Regions from separate parts of the Mesorhizobium sp. WSM4307 genome, predicted to be linked through region 1. Evidence: riboswitches for the same ligand, from Rfam matches in the RefSeq annotation. Region 1 holds a riboswitch; the other holds the start of a gene.

Region 1 (3,402 bases):
TGCGCCCTGGCCTGGTCCAAGGGCTGGCACCTGTCGCCGCGCACGGTCGCGGCGATGATTGCGCGGGACTTGATGCTTCCAACCATGTGGGCGCGCGGCTGGCTCGGCGGCGCCGTCGACTGGCGCGGCAATGCGATGATCATCGGCACCAAGGCCGCCGAACTGGAAGAGGCGTCGTCGCGCGCCTGATCGCGGCGCGGACGACGCTGCCTCGACGGCTCCCTATTTGGCGCCCTTCAGCGCCTGGGCGATGTCTTCCAGAAGGTCGTCGGTATCCTCCAGGCCGACCGACAGCCTGAGCGTTCCTGGCCCGATGCCGAGTTCGGCGCGCGCCTCTTCGCTCAAATTCTTGTGCGTGGTCGTCGCCGGATGGGTGATCAGGCTCTTGGCGTCGCCGAGATTGTTCGAGATCAGCACGATGTCGAGCGCGTTCTGCAGGGCGAAAGCCGCCTGCTTGCCGCCCTTGACGTCGAGGCAGATCAGCGTCGAGCCGCCCGACATCTGCTTCTTGACGATCTCGGCCTGCGGATGGTCGGCGCGGCCGGGATAGATGACGCGGGCAATCTGCGGCTGCTCGGCGAGGAAATCCGCGATCTTGCCGGCGCTCTCCGTCTGCTGGCGCACACGCAGCGGCAGCGTCTCCAGGCCCTTCAGCAGCGTCCAGGCGTTGAAGGGCGACAGGCTGGGGCCGGTGTGGCGGAAATAGTCATGCAAATTCTCGTCGATCCACTTCTTGTCCGACAGGATCACGCCGCCGAGACAGCGGCCCTGGCCATCGATGTGCTTGGTGGCCGAATAGACGACGATATGCGCGCCGAGCTGCAACGGCTTCTGCTGGAGAGGCGTGGCAAAGACATTGTCGACGACAAGCCGCGCGCCGATCGAATTGGCGAGCGCAGCCACAGCGGCGATGTCGACCACTTCCAATGTCGGGTTGGTCGGGCTTTCCAGGAAGAACAGCTTGGTGTTGGGCCTGACCGCCTTTTCCCAGTTGGCGATATCGGTGCCGTCGACCAGCGTCGCCTCGATGCCGTAGCGCGGTGCCAGCGTCTCGACCACCCAACGGCAGGAGCCGAACAGCGCGCGCGCCGCCACGATGTGGTCACCGGCCTTGACGCTGCAAAGAAGCGCCGCCGTTACTGCCGCCATGCCCGATGCCGTGGCGCGCGCATCCTCGGCGCCTTCGAGCGCACACATGCGCTTTTCGAACATGTCGACGGTCGGATTGGCGTAGCGCGAATAGATGAAGCCCGGCTCCTCGCCCTTGAAGCGGGCTTCGGCGGCTTGCGCCGTTTGATAGACATAGCCCTGGGTCAGGTACATCGCCTCGGAGGTCTCGCCAAAGCCGGAACGCAGGGTTCCGCCATGCACGAGGGCTGTTTGAGGCTTCCAGTTGCGCTTCTTGCTGCTCATTGCTTTTGTTCCAGACACAAAAAAACCGGTCGCGAAAGTCGCAACCGGTCCATACGGCCTCGCGGCCAACGGTCCTTTAGCGACTTGTTTAACGTGGCTGCAAGCCGACCGGCCAAATCACCACGGGATAACGACCCTTTAGACCCGTACCACGCTTGCGTCAATTGCCGGCTTCATTAAGAGGTTTGTACCAAGCAGGTTCCGCAAAAGCGTTTCACGGTTTTGCGGCGAGAACCTGCGGCAGGAAAATCGTCTGGCCTAGGAGCGGAGCCTTGCGGCAGACAGGCATTCTTCCCGATCAGGATATCTCGGCGCTGTTCCAGTCCGGCGCGCTGAAGTCGCCGCGCGCGCTCGATGCCGACCAGATCCAGCCGGCCAGCCTCGATCTCAGGCTCGGCGACAAGGCCTGGCGGGTGCGGGCGTCCTTCCTGCCGGGTCCGGATCATCGGGTTGCCGACAAACTCGACCGGCTGAAGCTGCATGAGTTCAGCCTCGCCGACGGCGCCGTGCTGGAAACGGGCTGTGTTTACATCGTGCCGCTGCTGGAAAGCCTTGCGCTGCCCCCAACCGTGTCCGCCTCGGCCAATCCGAAGAGTTCGACCGGGCGGCTCGACATTTTCACCCGCGTCATGACCGACCGTGGCCACGAGTTCGACAAGATCGCCGCCGGCTACAACGGTCCGCTTTACCTGGAAGTCAGCCCGCGCACCTTTCCGATCGTCGTGCGCACCGGCTCGCGCCTGTCGCAGATCCGCTTCCGCACCGGCAACGCGCTGCTCTCGGAAGCCGAATTGCATGAATTGCACCGCGCGCAGATGCTGGTCGCCACCGAGCCGCCGAATATTTCGGGCGGCGGCATCGCGCTGTCGATCGATCTCAAGGGCGACGGTGACGGGCTGGTCGGCTATCGCGGCAAGCATCACACCGGCCTTGTCGATGTCGACAAGCGCGCCGCGCAGGACGTCGTCGATTTCTGGGAACCCATCCACAAGAGCGGCGCCGGCGAACTGGTGCTCGATCCGGACGAATTCTACATCCTCGTCAGCCAGGAGGCGGTGCATGTGCCGCCGCTCTATGCTGCCGAGATGACGCCCTTCGACCCGCTGGTCGGCGAATTTCGCGTCCATTATGCCGGCTTCTTCGATCCGGGCTTCGGCCATTCGGCGGCCGGTGGCACCGGCAGCCGGGCGGTGCTTGAAGTGCGCAGCCACGAAGTGCCGTTCATCCTCGACCATGGCCAGATCGTCGGCCGGCTGGTCTACGAGCACATGCTGAAGCGGCCGCAGGCGCTCTACGGCACCGATCTCGGCTCCAACTACCAGGCACAGGGCCTGAAGCTCTCCAAGCATTTCCGCGCCGCGCGCTGAACCCCGATTGCCGCCAGGCAAGATACTTGCCTGCCGGCACATCATGCGTGGCTGGCCTGTCGGTCGTCGGGATGGCGGCGCTCAAGGCGAACAAGAAAATGCAGATCTCGAAATGGATCCTGTCGGCGGCAGGCGCCGCCCGGCGCTGTAAGCCACGGAGGAAGAACAGGCGAGGGATAGGGCCAAGCCCGCTAAGATGAAACCAAGCCCCATCCCGTTCATTTTCTCTCCCAGGATATTGGCGCTATCTCAAAGCGCCTTCACCGCCACCTTTACTGGTTTTTCGATCTCGAGCGGGTTGCGCAGCGGCAGGCCGAAATCCCCGGCCTCGATCTCGAACACATCGCCGGCCTCGGTCTTGACGCCGTCGGCGAAGGACAGTGTCGCGGTGCCGAACATATGCACATGCACGTCGCCCGGCTGGCGGAACGCCGAATATTTGAAGTGATGGTGTTCCAGATTGGCAATGGTGTGCGACATGTTCGCTTCGCCCGACAGGAACGGCTTTTCCCATAGCGTCTTGCCGTCGCGCACGATGCGCGAGGTGCCGCGGATGTCGGAAGGCAGGTCGCCGATCAGGATCTCCGGTCCGAACGAGGCGTTGCGCAGCTTGGAGTGGGCG
Region 2 (3,402 bases), on a different contig from region 1:
GCGTCGCCTGCAAGGTCTGCGACAGGACGACGAAGTCAAAGCCCTTGTCGGGATAGAATTCGAGATCCTTGTCGGCATCGCCCTGGATGACGGAGAGGCCGCGCGCCACGCATTCGTTGACGCCGCGCTGCGACAGTTCCAGTCCGCGGCCGTCGACCTGCTTGGTGTCCTGCAGCAATTCAAGCAGCGAGCCGTCGCCCGAACCAACATCGAGCACGCGGGACTGCGGTGGGATCAGATTGGCGACGACCTCGAGGTCGACGCGCTGGCTGCCGTTGACGCTCATGATGTCGTCTCCTTTGCGGCGCATGATCCCGATCCCGAAAGTCTGCAACTTTCCGGGGTCATGCGCTTAGCCCTCTCGCCCGCGCCGCGGAGCCGATGAAGCCGTTGATGGCGGCGAACAGTTCCGGCTCGTCGAGCAGGAAGGCATCGTGGCCACGGTCGGTCTCGATCTCGACGAAGGACACGGACGCGCCGGCGGCGTTGAGCGCGTGCACGATCGAGCGGCTTTCTTCGGTCGGAAACAGCCAGTCCGATGTGAATGACACCAGGCAGAAGCGGGTCTTGGTGCCGGCAAAGGCATCCGCCAGCCGCCCGCCATGATCGGCGGCGAGGTCGAAATAGTCCATCGACCGCGTCATGTAGAGATAGGAATTGGCGTCGAAGCGGTCGACGAAAGTCATGCCCTGGTGGCGCAGATAGCTTTCGATCTGAAAATCGGCGTCGAAGCCGAACGTCAGCGCTTCGCGGTCCTGCAAGTTGCGGCCGAATTTTCGATGCAGGGCGGCTTCGGAGAGATAGGTGATGTGGGCGGCCATGCGCGCCACCGCCAGGCCTTTTTCCGGGCGCTTGCCGTGTTCGAAATATTTGCCGCCATGCCAGTCCGGATCGGCCATGACGGCCTGCCGGCCGACCTCGTGGAAGGCAATGTTCTGTGAGGAATGGCGCGCGCCGGTGGCGATCGGCAGCGCCGAAAAGACGCGCTCGGGATAGCTCGACGCCCATTCCAGCACCTGCATGCCGCCCATCGAGCCGCCGAGCACGCAGAACAGTTTCTCGATGCCGAAATGGTCGATCAGCATCTGCTGCGCCCGCACCATGTCGCGGATAGTGATGACGGGCAGGTCAAGCCCATAGGGCTTGCCGGTGGCGGGGTTGGTGGAAGCTGGCCCGGTGGAGCCCAGGCAGCCGCCGATGACGTTGGAGCAGATGACGAAGAAACGGTTGGTGTCGATGATCCTGCCGGGGCCGATCAGCACTTCCCACCAGCCCGGCTTGGCGGTCACCGGATTGGTGCTGGCGACATGCTGGTCGCCGGTCAGCGCATGGCAGACGAGGATGGCATTGGAGCGGGCATCGTTCAGCGTGCCGTAGGTCTGGTAGGCGATCTGGAACGGCGACAGAAGCGTGCCGGCGTCGAGCTTGAGCGGCTTGTCCGCCCCGAAGCGCAACACTGGGCTCGACGGCTGGTCGGCCTCGTTGTTGGTCTTTCCTGCGCGCAGAGCGGCCATTCTTGTCTCACTCGCTGCATCATATCGGGCGAAAAATCGCCGCCGATGCGTCCGTCCGGCCGGTCGCGGACAATAAAAAACCGGCATTGCCATTCGCAAAGCCGGTTACGTCACGCAAACGGCCCTTTAGCGAATTGTTTAACGTGGCTGCAAGCCGACCGGCCAAATCACCACGGAACTGTTGCTGCCCTTCTAGAACTCGCCCGCCCTGCCGTCAATGCCGACATCCGAGCCGACATCTGGGCCGCTGCTGGCACCACTGCCACCCCTCGACATTATCGGCCACGGCTTGTATTTCCGCTGCGGCCTCCGGAGCGAGGCATTTTCGACGGATTTTGCAAAAATGAACCAGACACCGGATCAGGCACGTCCAACCCCGCGCGCGGGCATCATGGACATTGACGCCTATGTGCCGGGCAAGAGCGCCGCACCCGCCGGTGTCGCCAAGGTCTACAAGCTGTCGTCCAACGAGAACCCGCTTGGCCCGTCACCGAAGGCGATCGAGGCCGCGCGTGAAGTCGCCGCCAGGCTCGACATCTATCCCGACGGCACCGCCAGACGGCTGCGCGAGGCGATCGCGGAAGTGCATGGCCTCAACGCGCAGAACATCATCTGCTCCAACGGCTCCGACGAGATCCTCGGCCTGCTGGCGCAGACCTATCTGGCGCCCGGCGACGAGGCGATTTTCACCGAACACGCCTTCATGGTCTACAAGATCTACATCCAGTCGGCCGGGGCTGCGCCGATCGCGGTCAAGGAGACCGACGAGCGCGCCGACATCGATGCGATACTGGCGGCCGTCACGCCGCGAACCAAGATCGTGTTTCTCGCCAATCCCAACAATCCGACCGGCACCTATGTGCCGTTCCAGGAGGTGCGCCGCCTGCATGCCGGCCTGCCAAAACATGTGCTGCTGGTGCTCGACGCGGCCTATGCCGAATATGTCCGCCGCAATGACTATGAAGCCGGCATCGAACTGGTCGGCAGCACCGAGAATGTGGTCATGACCCGCACCTTCTCCAAGATCGGCCTCGGTGGCGCGCGGATCGGCTGGATGTATGCGCCCATGCACATCGTCGACGCCATCAATCGCGTCCGCGGTCCCTTCAACGTCAATGCGACGGCGATCGAGGCCGGCATCGCGGCAATCCGCGACCGCGCCCATGTCGAGCGCAGCGTGGCGCATAACGAGACCTGGCTGACCTGGCTGAGCCAGGAGATGACCGGGCTCGGGCTGCGGGTGACGCCCAGCGTCGGCAATTTCCTGCTCATTCACTTTCCCCACGATCAGAAGCATTCGGCGGCCGCGGCGGACGACTATCTGACCGCGCGTGGGTATATATTGCGGCGCGTTTCCGGCTACGGCTTCCCCAACGCGCTGCGCATGACCGTTGGCACGGAAGAGGCCAATCGCGGCGTTGTCGCCGCGCTCACGACATTCCTGAAAAGCTAGAACGCCCGAAAAGCAGGAACACCATGACATCACCGATGTTTGAAAAGATCGCGCTGGTCGGCATCGGCCTGATCGGCTCGTCGCTGGCCCGCGTCATCCGACGCGAGGGCCTTGCCGGCCGCGTTGCCATCTCGACCCGCAGCGCCGCGACGCTGAAGCGGGCGGAGGAACTTGGACTGGGCGATTCCTACACGACGGATGCGAAGGAAGCGGTCCGCGATGCCGACCTGGTCATCGTCTCGGTGCCGGTCGGCTCGTCCGGCGCGGTGGCTGAGGAGATCGCGCCGGCGCTGAAGAAGGGCGCCATCCTCACCGATGTCGGCTCGACCAAGGCCTCGGTCATCGCGCAGATGCAGTCGCATGTGCCTGATGGCGTTCATTTCATTCCCGGCCATCCGCTGGCGGGCACGGAAAAATCCGGACCGGATGCCGGTT

The links. Region 1 has a riboswitch for S-adenosylmethionine ahead of FJV83_RS15015 (O-succinylhomoserine sulfhydrylase). Riboswitches for the same ligand answer to the same signal wherever they lie in the genome.
Region 2: it holds a riboswitch for S-adenosylmethionine, as region 1 does, so the genes downstream of both, FJV83_RS24980 (homoserine O-acetyltransferase) here and FJV83_RS15015 (O-succinylhomoserine sulfhydrylase) in region 1, are expected to answer to the same signal.

Annotation. Positions count from the first base shown of each region.
Region 1 covers NZ_VFTB01000005.1:492,926-496,327, forward strand. Annotated here, with positions in the region: gene FJV83_RS15010 (ceramide glucosyltransferase) at 1-189, shown strand, start outside; gene FJV83_RS15015 (O-succinylhomoserine sulfhydrylase) at 223-1,413, opposite strand; SAM riboswitch at 1,470-1,547, opposite strand; gene FJV83_RS15020 (2'-deoxycytidine 5'-triphosphate deaminase) at 1,686-2,780, shown strand; gene araD1 (AraD1 family protein) at 3,030-3,402, opposite strand, start outside.
Region 2 covers NZ_VFTB01000010.1:243,314-246,715, forward strand. Annotated here, with positions in the region: gene metW (methionine biosynthesis protein MetW) at 1-286, opposite strand, end outside; gene FJV83_RS24980 (homoserine O-acetyltransferase) at 345-1,514, opposite strand; SAM riboswitch at 1,621-1,698, opposite strand; gene hisC (histidinol-phosphate transaminase) at 1,858-2,967, shown strand; gene FJV83_RS24990 (prephenate/arogenate dehydrogenase family protein) at 2,991-3,402, shown strand, end outside.